One region of the Roseateles sp. P1_C6 genome, then DNA from elsewhere that is predicted to be linked to it. Evidence: predicted binding sites of a transcription regulator. Region 1 holds the regulator's gene; the other holds the start of a gene.
What was found. The regulator FNR, encoded in region 1, switches genes on or off when oxygen is low (the NO sensors DNR and NnrR bind a similar motif). The targets are predictions, from matches to a motif close to TTGATNNNNATCAA.
Positions count from the first base shown of each region.

Region 2: the regulator FNR is predicted to act here: its motif matches at 5,339-5,352, upstream of cyoA (ubiquinol oxidase subunit II).

Region 1 is NZ_JBFUAK010000011.1:179,903-187,173, forward strand. Features, by position in the region: gene AC1D29_RS23495 (NADP-dependent isocitrate dehydrogenase) at 1-1,377, shown strand, start outside; gene icd (NADP-dependent isocitrate dehydrogenase) at 1,718-2,971, opposite strand; gene AC1D29_RS23505 (urease accessory protein UreH domain-containing protein) at 3,031-3,660, opposite strand; gene hemN (oxygen-independent coproporphyrinogen III oxidase) at 3,660-5,042, opposite strand; gene fnr (fumarate/nitrate reduction transcriptional regulator Fnr) at 5,174-5,911, shown strand; gene AC1D29_RS23520 (BON domain-containing protein) at 6,020-6,361, opposite strand; gene AC1D29_RS23525 (sigma 54-interacting transcriptional regulator) at 6,560-7,271, opposite strand, start outside.
Region 2 is NZ_JBFUAK010000002.1:396,126-403,396, reverse strand. Features, by position in the region: gene AC1D29_RS04845 (ATP-binding protein) at 1-430, opposite strand, end outside; gene AC1D29_RS04840 (SURF1 family protein) at 427-1,134, opposite strand; gene cyoD (cytochrome o ubiquinol oxidase subunit IV) at 1,141-1,533, opposite strand; gene cyoC (cytochrome o ubiquinol oxidase subunit III) at 1,533-2,156, opposite strand; gene cyoB (cytochrome o ubiquinol oxidase subunit I) at 2,172-4,196, opposite strand; gene cyoA (ubiquinol oxidase subunit II) at 4,206-5,240, opposite strand; gene AC1D29_RS04815 (MFS transporter) at 5,396-6,727, shown strand; gene AC1D29_RS04810 (glutathione S-transferase family protein) at 6,842-7,271, shown strand, end outside.

The sequences.
Region 1 (7,271 bases):
TTTGAAGAGCTGGGCATCAACGTCAACAACGGCATGGTGGACCTGTACACCAAGATCGCCACGCTGCCGCAGAGCAAGCAGGACGAGATCAAGCGCGACCTGCACGCGTGCCACGAGCACCGCCCCGAGCTGGCGATGGTGGACTCGGCCAAGGGCATCACCAACTTCCACTCGCCCAACGACGTCATCGTCGACGCGTCCATGCCCGCCATGATCCGCAGCGGCGGCAAGATGTACGGTGCCGACGGCCGCCTGAAGGACGTGAAGGCCGTGATGCCCGAGTCGACCTTCGCCCGCATCTACCAGGAGATCATCAACTTCTGCAAGTGGCACGGCGCCTTCGACCCCAAGACCATGGGCACCGTGCCCAACGTGGGCCTGATGGCCCAGCAGGCCGAGGAATACGGCTCGCACGACAAGACCTTCGAGATCCCGGAAGACGGCGTCGCCAACATCACCGACATCGCCACGGGCGAAGTGCTGATGAGCGAGGACGTCGAGCAGGGCGACATCTGGCGCATGTGCCAGTGCAAGGACGCCGCCATCCGCGACTGGGTGAAGCTGGCCGTCACGCGCGCCCGCAACTCCGGCATGCCGGTGGTGTTCTGGCTGGACCAGTACCGCCCGCACGAAGCGCAGCTGATCACCAAGGTCAAGATGTACCTGCATGAGCACAACACGACCGGCCTGGACATCCAGATCATGAGCCAGGTCCGTGCGATGCGCTACACGCTGGAGCGCGTCATCCGCGGTCTGGACACCATCAGCGCCACCGGCAACATCCTGCGCGACTACCTGACCGACCTCTTCCCCATCATGGAGCTGGGCACCTCGGCCAAGATGCTGTCCATCGTGCCGCTCATGGCCGGCGGCGGCATGTACGAGACGGGTGCCGGCGGCTCCGCGCCGAAGCACGTGCAACAGCTGGTGGAAGAGAACCACCTGCGCTGGGATTCGCTGGGCGAGTTCCTGGCTCTGGCCGTGAGCCTGGAAGATGTCGGGCTGAAGACCGGCAACGCCAAGGCCAAGGTGCTGGCCAAGGCGCTGGACGCGGCCACCGGCAAGTTGCTGGACAACGGCAAGGGCCCCAGCTCCAAGACCGGCGAAATCGACAACCGCGGCAGCCACTTCTACCTGACGCTGTACTGGGCGCAGGCTCTGGCCGAGCAGACCGAGGACGCCGAGCTGGCCTCGCGCTTCAAGCCGGTGGCAGAGACGCTGACCGCCAACGAGGCCAAGATCGCCGCGGAGCTGAAGGATGTGCAGGGCCAGCCGGCCGACATCGGCGGCTATTTCCTGCCGGATGTGGCCAAGCTGGACAAGGTCATGCGCCCGAGCGCCACGTTCAACGCGGCGCTGCAGGCGCTGGCCAGCTGATTCCCTGCAGATGAGAAAAGCAACGGGGCGCCATGGCGCCCCGTTTCGCGACCGCTGCGCGTCACGCCCTCGCCTAGTCGCCGCTCGAACTCCGTTGCGTTTTCACGCCTGGGCAGGCTCTCGCAATCAAATAGCAAGCCAATTGCCAGATTCTTTTCATACAGTCTGTCACTTGGCGTTTGCCTCCTGCAACTGCTCTTGTCGGACGGCTCGTGAAGCACCACGAGTCGCCCCGAAGCCCCGGCCCCACGCCGGGGTTTCCTTTTGCGGGGACGAAAAAAAGCCGCGCTCGTTGGAAGGCGGCTTTCGATTCGATACCGGCGCAATGCCCGGCGCCATCTCACATCTGGTCGATCATGACCTGACCAAAGCCGGAGCACGACACCTGCGTCGCGCCGTCCATCAGCCGCGCGAAGTCGTAGGTGACCCTCTTGCTGAGGATCGCCTTTTCCATCGAACTGATGATCAAGTCGGCGGCCGCCGTCCAGCCCATGTGGCGCAGCATCATCTCCGCTGACAGGATCTCGGAGCCGGGGTTCACGTAGTCCTTGCCGGCGTATTTGGGCGCCGTGCCATGCGTGGCCTCGAACATGGCGATGGAGTCGCTCATGTTGGCGCCCGGCGCGATGCCTATGCCGCCGACCTGCGCGGCCAGCGCGTCGGAGATGTAGTCGCCGTTCAGGTTCAGCGTCGCGATGACGCTGTACTCGGCCGGGCGCAGGATGATCTGCTGCAGGAAGGCGTCGGCGATGACGTCCTTGATGGTGATGTCCTTGCCCGTCTTCGGGTTCTTGAACTTGCACCACGGGCCGCCGTCGATGGGCTCGGCGCCGAACTCCTTCTGCGCCAGCGCGTAGGCCCAGTCACGGAAGCCACCTTCCGTGAACTTCATGATGTTGCCCTTGTGCACGATGGTCACGCTGGGCTTGTTGTTGTCGATCGCGTACTGGATGGCCTTGCGCACCAGGCGCTCGGTGCCTTCACGGCTGACCGGCTTGACACCGATGCCGGACGTGTTGGGGAAGCGGATCTTCTTGACGCCCAGTTCCTCCTGCAGGAACTTGATGAGCTTCTTGGCCTTGTCGCTCTCGGCCTCGTATTCGATGCCGGCATAGATGTCTTCCGAGTTCTCGCGGAAGATGACCATGTCGACCTTGTGTGGCTCCTTCACGGGGCTGGGCACGCCGTCGAAATATTGCACGGGGCGCAGGCAGACATACAGGTCCAGCTCCTGGCGCAGCGCGACGTTCAGCGAGCGGATGCCACCACCCACGGGCGTCGTCAGCGGGCCTTTGATGGAGACGATGTACTCCTTCACGGCGTGCAGCGTCTCCTCGGGCAGCCACACGTCAGGGCCGTAGACCTTGGTGCTTTTCTCGCCGGCGTAGATCTCCATCCAGTGGATCTTCTTCGCGCCGCCATAGGCCTTGGCCACGGCCGCGTCCACCACCTTCAGCATGACCGGCGTGATGTCGAGACCGGTGCCGTCGCCTTCGATGTAGGGAATGATGGGCTGATCGGGCACGTTCAGCGAGAAGTCGGCATTGACCGTGATCTTCTGGCCGCCTTCCGGCACTTGGATGTGTTGGTACATGGCTGGGGGGCTTTCGCAATGGGCGAGAGAAACGAAACCCCGCGAGTTTAGGGTGGGTGTCAGCAGGCCAACGCCAGGCGTTGCCAAACCCCGTGGGCAAGCGCCCAGCCCGATGCGGCGACCAGTCCCAGGCCCGCGAGCCGAAGCGCCGGAGACGCGTCACCGACGCGGCGCGGCAGGCGCGCCAGCCAGACCGGTGCGACCGTGAGGCCCAAGGTGCTCGTGACGGCAAACGCCGCCATCGCCAGCCCACCGTCCAGCGGCGAGTTGGACAGCGCAGCCAGCAGCAGCGCGGCATGCAGCAGCCCGCACGGCATGGCCACCCAGGCCAGGCCTGTCGCGAAACTGCGCCCCGGCGTCGGGCGCCAGCGTGCGTTCGCCAGCCACACCGGCACGCGGCCGCGCAAGACGAGGCTCAGGCCCAGCACGAGCAAGGCAGCCTGCAGCAACGCCCACAGCGGCTGCAGCACCGCGGCGCCCTGGGACATCTGGGCCAGCACCTGGGCTGCTGCCGCAGCGACCACGCCCGCCACGCTGTAGCCGACGAGCCGGCCTGCCAGCAGCCGCGACTGCTGGCGCCAGCCTCGTGCGACAAGCGCGCAGGGCGTGCTGCACATCAGCGCGCAATGCGGCGCCGCCGCCAGGCCCATCAACGCGGCCGAGCCGATCAGCGCGGCATGCAGCCCCATCAGATGATCTTCGAGAAGCGCTCGCGGCTCGCGTCGGCCTGCAGGTAGCGGTCGAACACCAGCGCCACGGCGCGCACGAAGTACCAACCCAACGGCGTGACCTGAATGGCACCCGGCTCCAGCACGATGAGGCCTTGCTCGGCGAGTGGCACCAAGCGCTCGAGCTCGGTGGCGAAATAGCTCGGCACGTCGACGAGGTAGGACGCTGCGATGGATTCGAACTCCACGCGGCCCTGGCACATCAAGGCCATGATGACGGCGCGGCGCAGCAGGTCATCGCGCGTCAGCGCCAGGCCGCGCTGCACGGGCAGTTGACGCTGGGCGAGCGCGTCCTGGTACTCCTCGGTCGTCTTCGCGTTCTGCGCATAGGTGGCGCCCACGCGACTGATGGCGGACACGCCCAGGCCGACGAGGTCGCAGTCCGGCTGCGTCGAATAGCCTTGGAAGCCGCGGTGCAGCAAGCCCTGGCGCTTGGCGACGGCGAGCGGGTCGTCGGGCAGCGCGAAGTGGTCCATGCCAATGTAGGTGTAGCCCTCGCCCAGCAGCGCGCTGATGGCGCCCGACAGCATGGCCAGCTTGTCGCCGGCCGGCGGCAGCAGCTCGGCCGCGATGCGCCGCTGCGGCTTGAAGCGCTGCGGCAGGTGGGCGTAGGCATACATCGCGATGCGGTCCGGCCGCAGCTCGGCGACCTGCGCGATGGTGCGGGCAAAGGAGGCAGGCGTCTGCAACGGCAGCCCGTAGATCAGGTCGACGCTGGTCGATCCAAAGCCCAGCTCGCGGGCCTGCGCCATCAGCGCAGCCACCTGCGCAAAGGGCTGCACGCGGTGCACGGCCTTTTGCACGGCGACGTCGAAGTCCTGCACACCGAAGGACAAGCGGTTGAAGCCCAACAGGCGCAGATGCGACAGGCGCTGCAGGTCCACCGTGCGCGGGTCCACCTCGATGGACAACTCGGCGCCCGGCAGCAGCCTGAAGCGCCGGCGCAGCTCGGTCATCAGCGTGCCCAGTTCCGCGTCGGACAGGAAGGTGGGCGAGCCGCCACCCAGGTGCAGTTGCGACACCGGCGCGGTGCCGCCCAGGGCGTACGCCACCAGGTCCATCTCCACCGTCAACGCGGCCAGGTAGGGTGCGGCGCGCTCGTGGTGCTTGGTGATGATCTTGTTGCAGGCGCAGTAGTAGCAGAGCTGCTCGCAGAACGGGATGTGCACGTACACGGATAGCGGCTGCGCCGTGCCGCGCTGGCGCAGCGCCTGCAGGTGCTGGGCACCCTGGTGCGCCTCGACCAAGCGGTCAGCCGTCGGGTAGGACGTGTAGCGCGGCCCGGCCACGTCGTGGCGGCGGAGCAGGTCGGCGTCGAGGAAGCGGTCGGATACGGCAGCCATGGCGCCACTGTGCCGACGCCGGCGCCGGACAGCCTTGATCCAGGTCAAGGCCGCCGCGGGTCGCCTGGCCAAGAATGCAATTCATGCTCACCCCCCTGCCCCGCGCGATGCACCTGCCGACAACGCCCGACATGCCCGCGTCACCCGCTCCCAAGGCGATCGAACCGCTCAAGGTCGCCTGCGCGAGCTGCAACCTGCGCGAGCTGTGCCTGCCGGTGGGTCTGAACGCCAGCGAACTGGGCCAGCTCGACGGCTTGGTGAACAAGCGCCGCAGCGTGCCGCGTGGCGACCACCTGTTCCGCAACGGCGAACGCTTCGAGGCGCTGTACGCGGTGCGGACCGGCTTCTTCAAGACCTGCGTCGGCAGCGAGGACGGGCGCGACCAGGTCACGGGCTTCCAGATGGCCGGCGAGCTGCTGGGCCTGGACGGCATCAGCAGCGACCACCACCACTGCGACGCGGTCGCGCTGGAAGACTCGTCGGTCTGCGTCATCCCCTACACGCAGCTGGAGCAGCTGTCGCGCGAGTTCACCGGCCTGCAGCACCAGTTCCACAAGATCATGAGCCGCGAGATCGTGCGCGACCACGGCGTCATGCTGCTGCTCGGCAACATGCGCGCCGAGGAACGACTGGCCGCCTTCCTGCTGAACCTCACGCAACGTCTGCAGGCCCGCGGCTTCTCGGCGTCCAGCCTGGTGCTGCGCATGACGCGCGAGGAGATCGGCAGCTACCTGGGCCTGAAGCTGGAGACCGTCAGCCGCACCTTCTCCAGGTTCCAGGAGGACGGTCTGATGGAGGTCAAGCAGCGCCAGCTGCGCATCCTCGACCAGCCCGGGCTGCAGGCCATCGTCAACAACAGCCGCTGCTAGCGGCCCGTCGGCACTGCCGAAGCGCCGCCAGATGCAACAAGGCCTCGCGGGGGCACGCGAGGCCTTGGTGCGAGGCCCGTCAGGTAGGCCTCAGTACTGCAACGAGGGTCAGCCGACCTTGATCTCGTTGCGCACTTCCTTCACGCCCGGCACGGCTTGCACGAGCTTGATGGCTTTCTGGGCCAGTTCGGCGCTGGGCGCTGCACCCTTGACAACGATGACGCCGGCGCTGGTGCTGCTGACGGTCAACGGCAGGGCTTGCAGATCCTTGTCCTGCTGCAGCACCGCGGCGGCCTGGCTGGCCACGGCGGCATCGCCGGTCTGCGCCTGGGCGACCTGCTCGGCAGGTGCCGTCGCGGGGGTGGCGGCCGGGTCGGCAGCGAACGAGGCAGAGGCGGCGGTCGCCATCAGGGCAGCGGACAGCAGTCGGACGAGGGTAGATGTTTGCATGCAGATCTCCTGAAAGTGCTTGAATCAACGCGATGCCGGGTGGCACCACAACCAGGCTTAGCGCAAGGGCTGTGCCAGTTCGTGATTTGCCAGTTGGATCAAGCACTTAGCCATCACCACGTGGTCTAACTGGCGAGTGACACCCACAGACAAGCGGGTTTTTGTCGCCAGCCGGCGACAACCTCAGGCGCCATCCGCCTAAGTGCTTGATTCACCTGACACTTTTTTGTCGCCAGGATCGGACGCCGAAGCTAGGGGGTCGCCCTCGGCACGGAACAGTTGCGGGTCCAGCCCGTGCTTTTGCATCAGGCGATAGAACTCCGTGCGGTTGCGGTCGGCCAGCCGCGCGGCTTCGGCGACATGGCCCGACGTGAGCTTGAGCAGTTGGTTCAGGTAGTCGCGCTCGAAGCGCTGCTTGGCGTGCTGGTAGTTCAGCACTTCGGCCGACGGCATCTGCAGCGCGCGCTGCACCTGCGCGAGTGGCACCAGCGGCGCGGTGGCCAGCACGCAGACCTGCTCGACGACGTTGTAGAGCTGGCGTGCGTTGCCGGGCCAGGGCGCCGTGACCAGTGCCTCCAGCGCGTCGGGCGCAAAGCCTTTGACCGATTTGCGATGCCGCTCGGCCAGCGTCTGCAGGAAGTGCTGGGCCAGCAGCGCGATGTCCTCGCGCCGCTCGGACAGCGGCGGCAGTTGCAGCTTGACGACGTTGAGCCGGTAGTAGAGGTCGGGGCGGAACTGGCCCTCGGCCATCGCCAGTTCCAGGTCGCGGTGCGTGGCCGACAGTACGCGCACGTCCACCGCCAGCGCCTCGTTGCTGCCCACCGGCCGCACCACCCGCTCCTGCAGCACGCGCAGCAGCTTGACCTGCAGCGCCAGCGGCATGTCGCCGATCTCGTCCAGGAACACCGTG
Region 2 (7,271 bases), on a different contig from region 1:
CGGTCAGCGTGCTGAGCACGATGGCCCACAGATAGGCCGGCCGCAGCAGCACGGACGCGACCGCCACCTGCAGCAGGTAGAGGTAGATGAAGGGGTTGTCGCTGCCGCCGGCCAGGTAGAGCTGGCCGGTCAGCACGCCCACGTCGACGAGCAGCGCGACGCAGAGCTCGATCTGCGACACCGGCTGCACGAGGCGGTTGCGCCACAGGCTGAACAGGTTGAAGGCGATGAGGATGCCCAGCAGGCTGAGCATCTCGGCCCAGGGCAGCTCGATGGCCAGGCCCAGGTGCACGACCAGCACGGTGGCAAGCTGGCCGCCGACGGCCAGCCAGCGCAGCTCGATGAGCTGGCGCAGGTTGGCGCGGCCGGCGCGCCGTTCAGGCGCGATGGCTACGGGTTCGGCGGTGATCGGGAGCGACGTGGTGTTCAAGGCGGGGCGCGCCGGCGCTCCTCGCGGACCAGGTAGAAGGCCGCGGCGGCCGCCATGGCCGCGAGCGCCAGCCAGGTGGCGGCGTAGACGGCGTGATTGTTGGCGAAACGGATGACCGTCAGGCCGGGGCGCGGGTAACGCAGCGGCTGGGCGGGGTCGGCGGACTCGTCGACGAAGTAAGGCGCGACTCGCTCGGCCACACCGAGCTGGGCGGCGATGCCGGCCACGTCGCGCGAATACCAGCGGCCTTCAGCAGGCACGTTGGCGCGCAGCGGGCCGCCGCCGGTTTCGGTGAGGCGCAGCAGGCCTGTCAGCTCGACGGGGCCGGCAGGCGCGGCATGCTGCTCGGGCGCGCGCTGCTCGGGCGGCACGAAACCGCGGTTGACGAGGACGGCGCTGCCGTCATCCAGCCGCAGCGGCGCGACGACCCAGTGGCCGCCACCCAGTTCGGTCGTGGCTTGCACCAGCACCTCGCGCGGCTCGAACCGGCCGCGCAGCCGCAGGCGGCGGTACTCGTCGGCCTTGGTGACGACGGCGGAGGCCGCAGGCGGCGCCACCGGCTCCGCGTGAACCTGCCGCTCGACGCGGGCCATCAGATCTTGCTTCCAGCCCAGGCGCTGGAACTGCCAGCCGGCCAGTGCGAGAAAGCCCAGGCTGGCGAGCGCCGCAGCAACGATCAGGGCGATCCGTGCGGCGCGGCCCATACCCGGTCAGGGCATGTTGCGCATCGCCGCGGGGTCGGGCGTCGGCATCATGTTGGCGTTCATGTGATACATGACCCAGACCGAGCCGGCCAGCATGATGACGACCAGCGCCACCGTGAACAGCAGGGCCAGCATGGACCAGCCACCTTCGACCTTGGCGTTCATGTGCAGGAAATAGATCATGTGCACGACCATCTGCACGGCCGCGAAGCCGAGGATGACGAAGCCGGTGATCTTGGGGCTGGGCAGCACCTTGGCCATGACCAGCCAGAACGGGATGGCGGTCAGGATGACCGACAGCACGAAGCCGGTGACGTAGCCCTTGATGGTGGCGTGGTAGGCGTCGCCATCGTCGTGATGGTCGTCGTGGCCGTGTGCGTCGTGAGCGTGGTCGGCCATCACAGCACTCCCATCAGGTAGACGAAGGTGAAGACGCCGATCCAGACGACGTCCAGGAAGTGCCAGAACATTGACAGGCACATCAGGCGGCGGCGGTTGGCGGGCGTGAGGCCGAACTTGCCCACTTGCAGCATCAGCGTGACCAGCCAGATGCAGCCGAAGGTGACGTGCAGGCCGTGCGTGCCGACCAGCGTGAAGAAGCTGGACAGGAAGGCGCTGCGCGCAGGGCCGGCACCTTCGTGGATGAGGTGGTGGAACTCGTACAGCTCGATGCCCAGGAAGCCCAGGCCGAACAGGCCCGTGATGGCCAGCCACGTCAGCACCTGGCTCTTGCGCTTGTGCTGCATCGCGATCATCGCGAAGCCGTATGTGATGGACGAAAACAGCAGCAGCGCCGTGTTGACGGCCACCAGCGGCAGGTCGAACAGGTCGGCGCCCGACGGGCCGGCCGCGTAGTTGCGGCCCAGCACGGCATACACGGCGAACAGCACCGCGAAGATGAGGCAGTCGCTCATCAGGTAGAGCCAGAAGCCCAGCATCGTGCTGCCGGGCGGATGGTGGTCGCCGGTGTCGTAGAAAACGACCGGGGCGCCGGACGTGGGAGCGGTCACGCTTGCAGTCATGTCGTTGGTCCCCGGTCAGGCCAGCGCGTCGAGGGCGCGGGTGCGCGCGTCTTCGGAGCGGGTCACGGCGTCGGCCGGGATGTGGAAGTCGCGGTCGTAGTTGAAGGTGTGCACGATGGACGCGATGACCGTGGCGGCCAGGCTCAGCGCGGCCAGGATGTACATGTGCCAGATCAGCGCGAAGCCCATGGCCGTGGCCAGCATCGCGATGATGAAGCCGGCGCCCGTGTTCTTGGGCATGTGGATGGCCACGAAGCCCTTGCGCGGGCGCTCGGCGCCACGGTGCTTCATGTCATACCAGGCGTCCATCTCGTGGGCGACGGGTGTGAAGGCGAAGTTGTAGTCCGGCGGCGGCGAGGCGGTGGACCACTCCAGCGTGCGGCCGCCCCAGATGTCGCCGGTCACGTCGCGCAGTTGCTTGCGGCGCATGATGCTGACGGCGATCTGGATCAGGAAGGCGGCTATGCCCAGCGCGACGATGCCGGCGCCGACGGCGGAGATGACGAACCAGATCTGCAGCGACGGGTCATCGAAGTGGCTGACGCGGCGCGTGATGCCCATCAGGCCAAGCACGTACAGCGGCGTGAAGGCGACCCAGAAGCCGATGAACCAGCACCAGAACGAGACCTTGCCCCAGAAGGCATCCAGGCGGAAGCCAAAGGCCTTGGGGAACCAGTAGTTGATGCCGGCGAACACGCCGAACACCACGCCGCCGATGATGACGTTGTGGAAGTGCGCGATCAGGAACAGGCTGTTGTGCAGCACGAAGTCGGCCGCCGGCACAGCCAGCAGCACGCCGGTCATGCCACCGATGCTGAACGTGACCATGAAGCCCACGGTCCACAGCATCGGCACCTCGAACTGGATGCGGCCGCGGTACATCGTGAACAGCCAGTTGAAGATCTTGGCGCCCGTCGGGATCGAGATGATCATCGTCGTGATGCCGAAGAAACTGTTCACGCTGGCGCCCGAACCCATCGTGAAGAAGTGGTGCAGCCAGACCAGGTAGGACAGGATGGTGATGACCACCGTCGCGTAGACCATGGACGCGTAGCCGAACAGCTTCTTGCGGCTGAACGTGGACACGACTTCCGAGAAGATGCCGAACACCGGCAGCACCAGGATGTAGACCTCGGGGTGGCCCCAGATCCAGATCAGGTTCACGTACAGCATGGCGTTGCCGCCAAGGTCGTTGGTGAAGAAGTTGGTGCCGAGGTAGCGGTCGGCCGTCAGCAGCGCCAGCGTGGCGGCCAGCACGGGGAAGGTCGCGACGATCAGCACGTTGGTGCACAGCGACGTCCACGTGAAGACGGGCATCTTCATCATCGTCATGCCGGGCGCGCGCATCTTGATGATGGTCGCGATCAGGTTGATGCCCGACAGCGTCGTGCCCACCCCCGCGATCTGCAGCGACCACAGGTAGTAGTCCACCCCCACATCCGGGCTCGCCAGGATGCCCGACAGCGGCGGATACGCCAGCCAGCCGGTCTTGGCGAACTCGCCGATGAACAGCGAGATCATGACCAGCACGGCACCGCCGGCGGTCATCCAGAAGCTGAAGTTGTTCAGGAACGGGAAGGCCACGTCGCGCGCGCCGATCTGCAGCGGCACGACGTAGTTCATGAAGCCGGTCACGAAGGGCATCGCGACGAAGAAGATCATGATGACGCCGTGCGCCGTGAAGACCTGGTCGTAGTGGTGCGGCGGCAGGAAACCGGCGTTGTCGGCGAACGCCATGGCCTGGTGGGCACGCATCATCAGCGCGTCCGCGAAGCCGCGCAACAGCATCACGACACCCAGGATGATGTACATGATGCCGATCTTCTTGTGGTCGATGCTGGTGATCCAGTCGCGCCACAGATGGCCCCAGAGCTTGAACTTGGTGATCAGCGCGAACACCAGCGCGCCGCCCAGCGCAACGGCGATGAAGGTGGCGATGAGGATAGGCTCGTGCAGCGGCAGCGCGTCCCAGCCCAGCCGGCCGAGGATGGGGTGCAGCTGGTCAGCAGCCTGGTGTTGTGCAACGACGGGATTGGACATCGCTCGGTCTCAGTTCTTCTGCGTGACGGCCTGGGCCACATCGATCTCGATGGGCAGTCCTTGCGGATTGGTTGGCGTGCACAGCGCCGCGACGACGATGCGCTCGCGCTTGCCACCCTCGAAGTCGCGCCAGCCCGTGCGCATCGTGCTGGCCACACCGCCCTTGCCGGCGCCGCCGGCGGCGTCGATGGCCATCATCTGGCTGGAGCACATCTTCTTGCCGTCGACGCAGCGGTCGACGATGGCGCTCCACAGGCCCGGCTCCACGCTGGCGTAGCGGCGGATGGGTTCCTTGGTGCTGGGCTCTTCGAGCTTCAGGTAGCCTGCACGCGTCAGCGTGTTGGCACCGGCCTTGTTGGACTGCACCCAGGCCGCGAATTCCTCGTCCGACTGGCCGTGGAACTTGAAGCGCATGTCGGAGAAGCCCGCACCGCTGTAGTGGGCCGACAGGCCGTCGTAGACGCCGGCCTTGTTGATGACCGCGTGCAGTTGCGTCTCCATGCCCGGCATCGCGTAGATCATGCCGGCCAGCGCGGGCACGTAGAAGGTGTTCATCACCGACGTGGACGTGAACCGGAAGTGGATCGGGCGATCCACGGGCGCTGCCAGTTCGTTGACGGTCGCAATGCCTTGCTCGGGATAGATGAACAGCCACTTCCAGTCCATCGCCACCGCGTAGACCTCCAGCGGCTTCACGTCAGCGGCCAGCGGCCTTCCCTCGGCCACGCGGTCCAGCGGGCGGAAGGGGTCCAGCTTGTGCGTGCTGATCCAGGTGATCGCGCCCAACGCGATGATGATCAGCAGCGGCGCACCCCAGATGACGAGTTCCAGACGCGTCGAATGGTCCCAGTCCGGGGCATAGGTCGCCTCGGTGTTGGACTGGCGGTAACGGTATGCAAAGAACAGCGTCAGCGCGATCACCGGCACGATGATCAGCAGCATGAGCAGCGTCGACGTGACGATGAGCTGCGCCTGCTGTTGAGCGATGTCACCATGCGGTTTCATCACGACGGCGTTGCAGCCGCTCAGGACCAGGCCGGACATCAAGACCGGGACGCGACAGAGGAGAGTCTTGTTGGGGTACATCCTGAGGTGCGCGCGAGGGTTAACGATCTTGCACGCAGCGATGGAATGTAAGTTGATTGAGGCAAATCAACTATTGGACATTTTGTCCTAGGCAAAGACGGAGACAGGCCGCCATGGCAAGCGCAAGCAGTACCTTTCATACCCCCCAGTCCGGCCCCCTGACAACCCGCACCGACGAGGACCTGGCCCCCGGCGACATCGCCGTCGGCGTCATCATCGGCCGGGCATCTGAATACTTCGACTTCTTCGTGTTCGGCATCGCCTCGGTGCTGGTCTTCCCGCAGGTGTTCTTCCCGTTCGCGGACCGGCTGACCGGCACGCTGTACGCCTTCCTGGTCTTTGCGCTGGCTTTCGTCGTCCGACCGGTCGGCACGCTGATCGGCATGTCCATCCAGCGCCACTTCGGCCGCTCGACCAAGCTGACCGCCGCCCTCTTCCTGCTGGGCTGCTCCACGGTCGCCATGGGCCTGCTGCCCGGCTATGCGGAGGTTGGCAGCACGGCCATCGTGCTGCTGGCGCTGTGCCGCGTGGGCCAGGGCCTGGCGCTGGGCGGCTCCTGGGACGGCCTGCCCTCGCTGCTGGCCCTGAACGCACCGCCGCACCGCCGTGGCTGGTACGCCATGCTGGGCCAGTTGGGCGCGCCGCTGGGCTTCTTCGTCGCGTCGGGCGTGTTCCTGTACGTGTTCGGCAGCCTGGATGCCAAGGACTTCCTGTCCTGGGGCTGGCGCTTCCCCTTCTTCACCGCCTTCGCGATCAACGTCGTCGCGCTGTTCGCCCGGCTGCGCCTGGTCGTCACGCACGAGTACGAGAAGCGCATGGAAGAGCATGAGCTCGACCCCGCCTATCTGCGCGAGCTGCTGCCGGCCCAGGGCCATCACATCGTCATCGGCGCCTTTGCGGCCCTGGCCAGCTATGCCCTCTTCCACCTGGTGAGCGTGTTCCCGCTGTCCTGGGTGGCGCTGTACGGCACCGAGGGGGTCGAGGACTTCATGAAGATGGAGCTGCTCGGCGCCGCCTTCGCCGCCGTGGCCATGCCCATGTCCGGGCTCATCGCCGACAAGATCGGCCGGCGAAGCTACCTCGGCACGATGGCCCTGGCCATCGGCGTGTTCGCGCTGTTTGCACCCTTCATGCTCGGCGGCGGCAAACCCGGCCAAGCTGCCTTCATCCTGATTGGCTTCGTGCTGCTGGGCCTGTCCTATGGCCAGTCTGCGGGCTCGGTGACGTCCAACTTCCTGCCGCACTTCCGCTACACCGGTGCCGCGCTGACGGCGGACATGGCCTGGCTGCTGGGCGCGGCCTTTGCACCAGTCGTGGCCCTGTTCCTGTCCTCGCGCTTCGGCCTGGTGTCGCTCAGCGTCTACCTGCTGTCCGGCGTGGTCTGCACGCTGGTGGCGCTGCGGGTGAACAAGCGGCTGCAAGCGGCGGCAGTGGTCCAGGACTGACAGGCTGCGGTCCAGCGAAAGGCGGGCTGCGGTCCGCCTTTTGTTTGCGCCGACAGTTTCCTTTCAAAGAAACTGTTCATATACTTCGCCGCATCGGAAACCAACGACGACATCATGGCCCTGACGCTGCACTACCACCCGCTCTCCTCCTACTGCTGGAAGCTGCTGATCGCGCTGGACGAGAACGGCACGCCGTTCGAGGCCCGCATGGTCAACCTCGGCGACCCGGCTGAGCGCGCGGCCTACGCGGCGTTGTGGCCCACCGCCAAGATCCCGCTGCTGGTCGACGGCGAGCGCGTGGTGCCGGAGACCTCCATCCAGATCGAGTACCTGGACAGTCGCCATCCCGGGGCGGTGCGCCTGCTGCCGGAGGACTTCGACGCGCAGCTGGAAGTGCGCCTGTGGGACCGCGTCTTCGACCTGCATGTGATGACGCCCATGCAGCGCTTCATCGGCCAGCAGCTGCGACCCGAGGCCGAGCGCGACGCTGCCACGCAGACCGGCGCCGTCAACGACCTCGGCGTGGCCTACGACCTCATCGAGA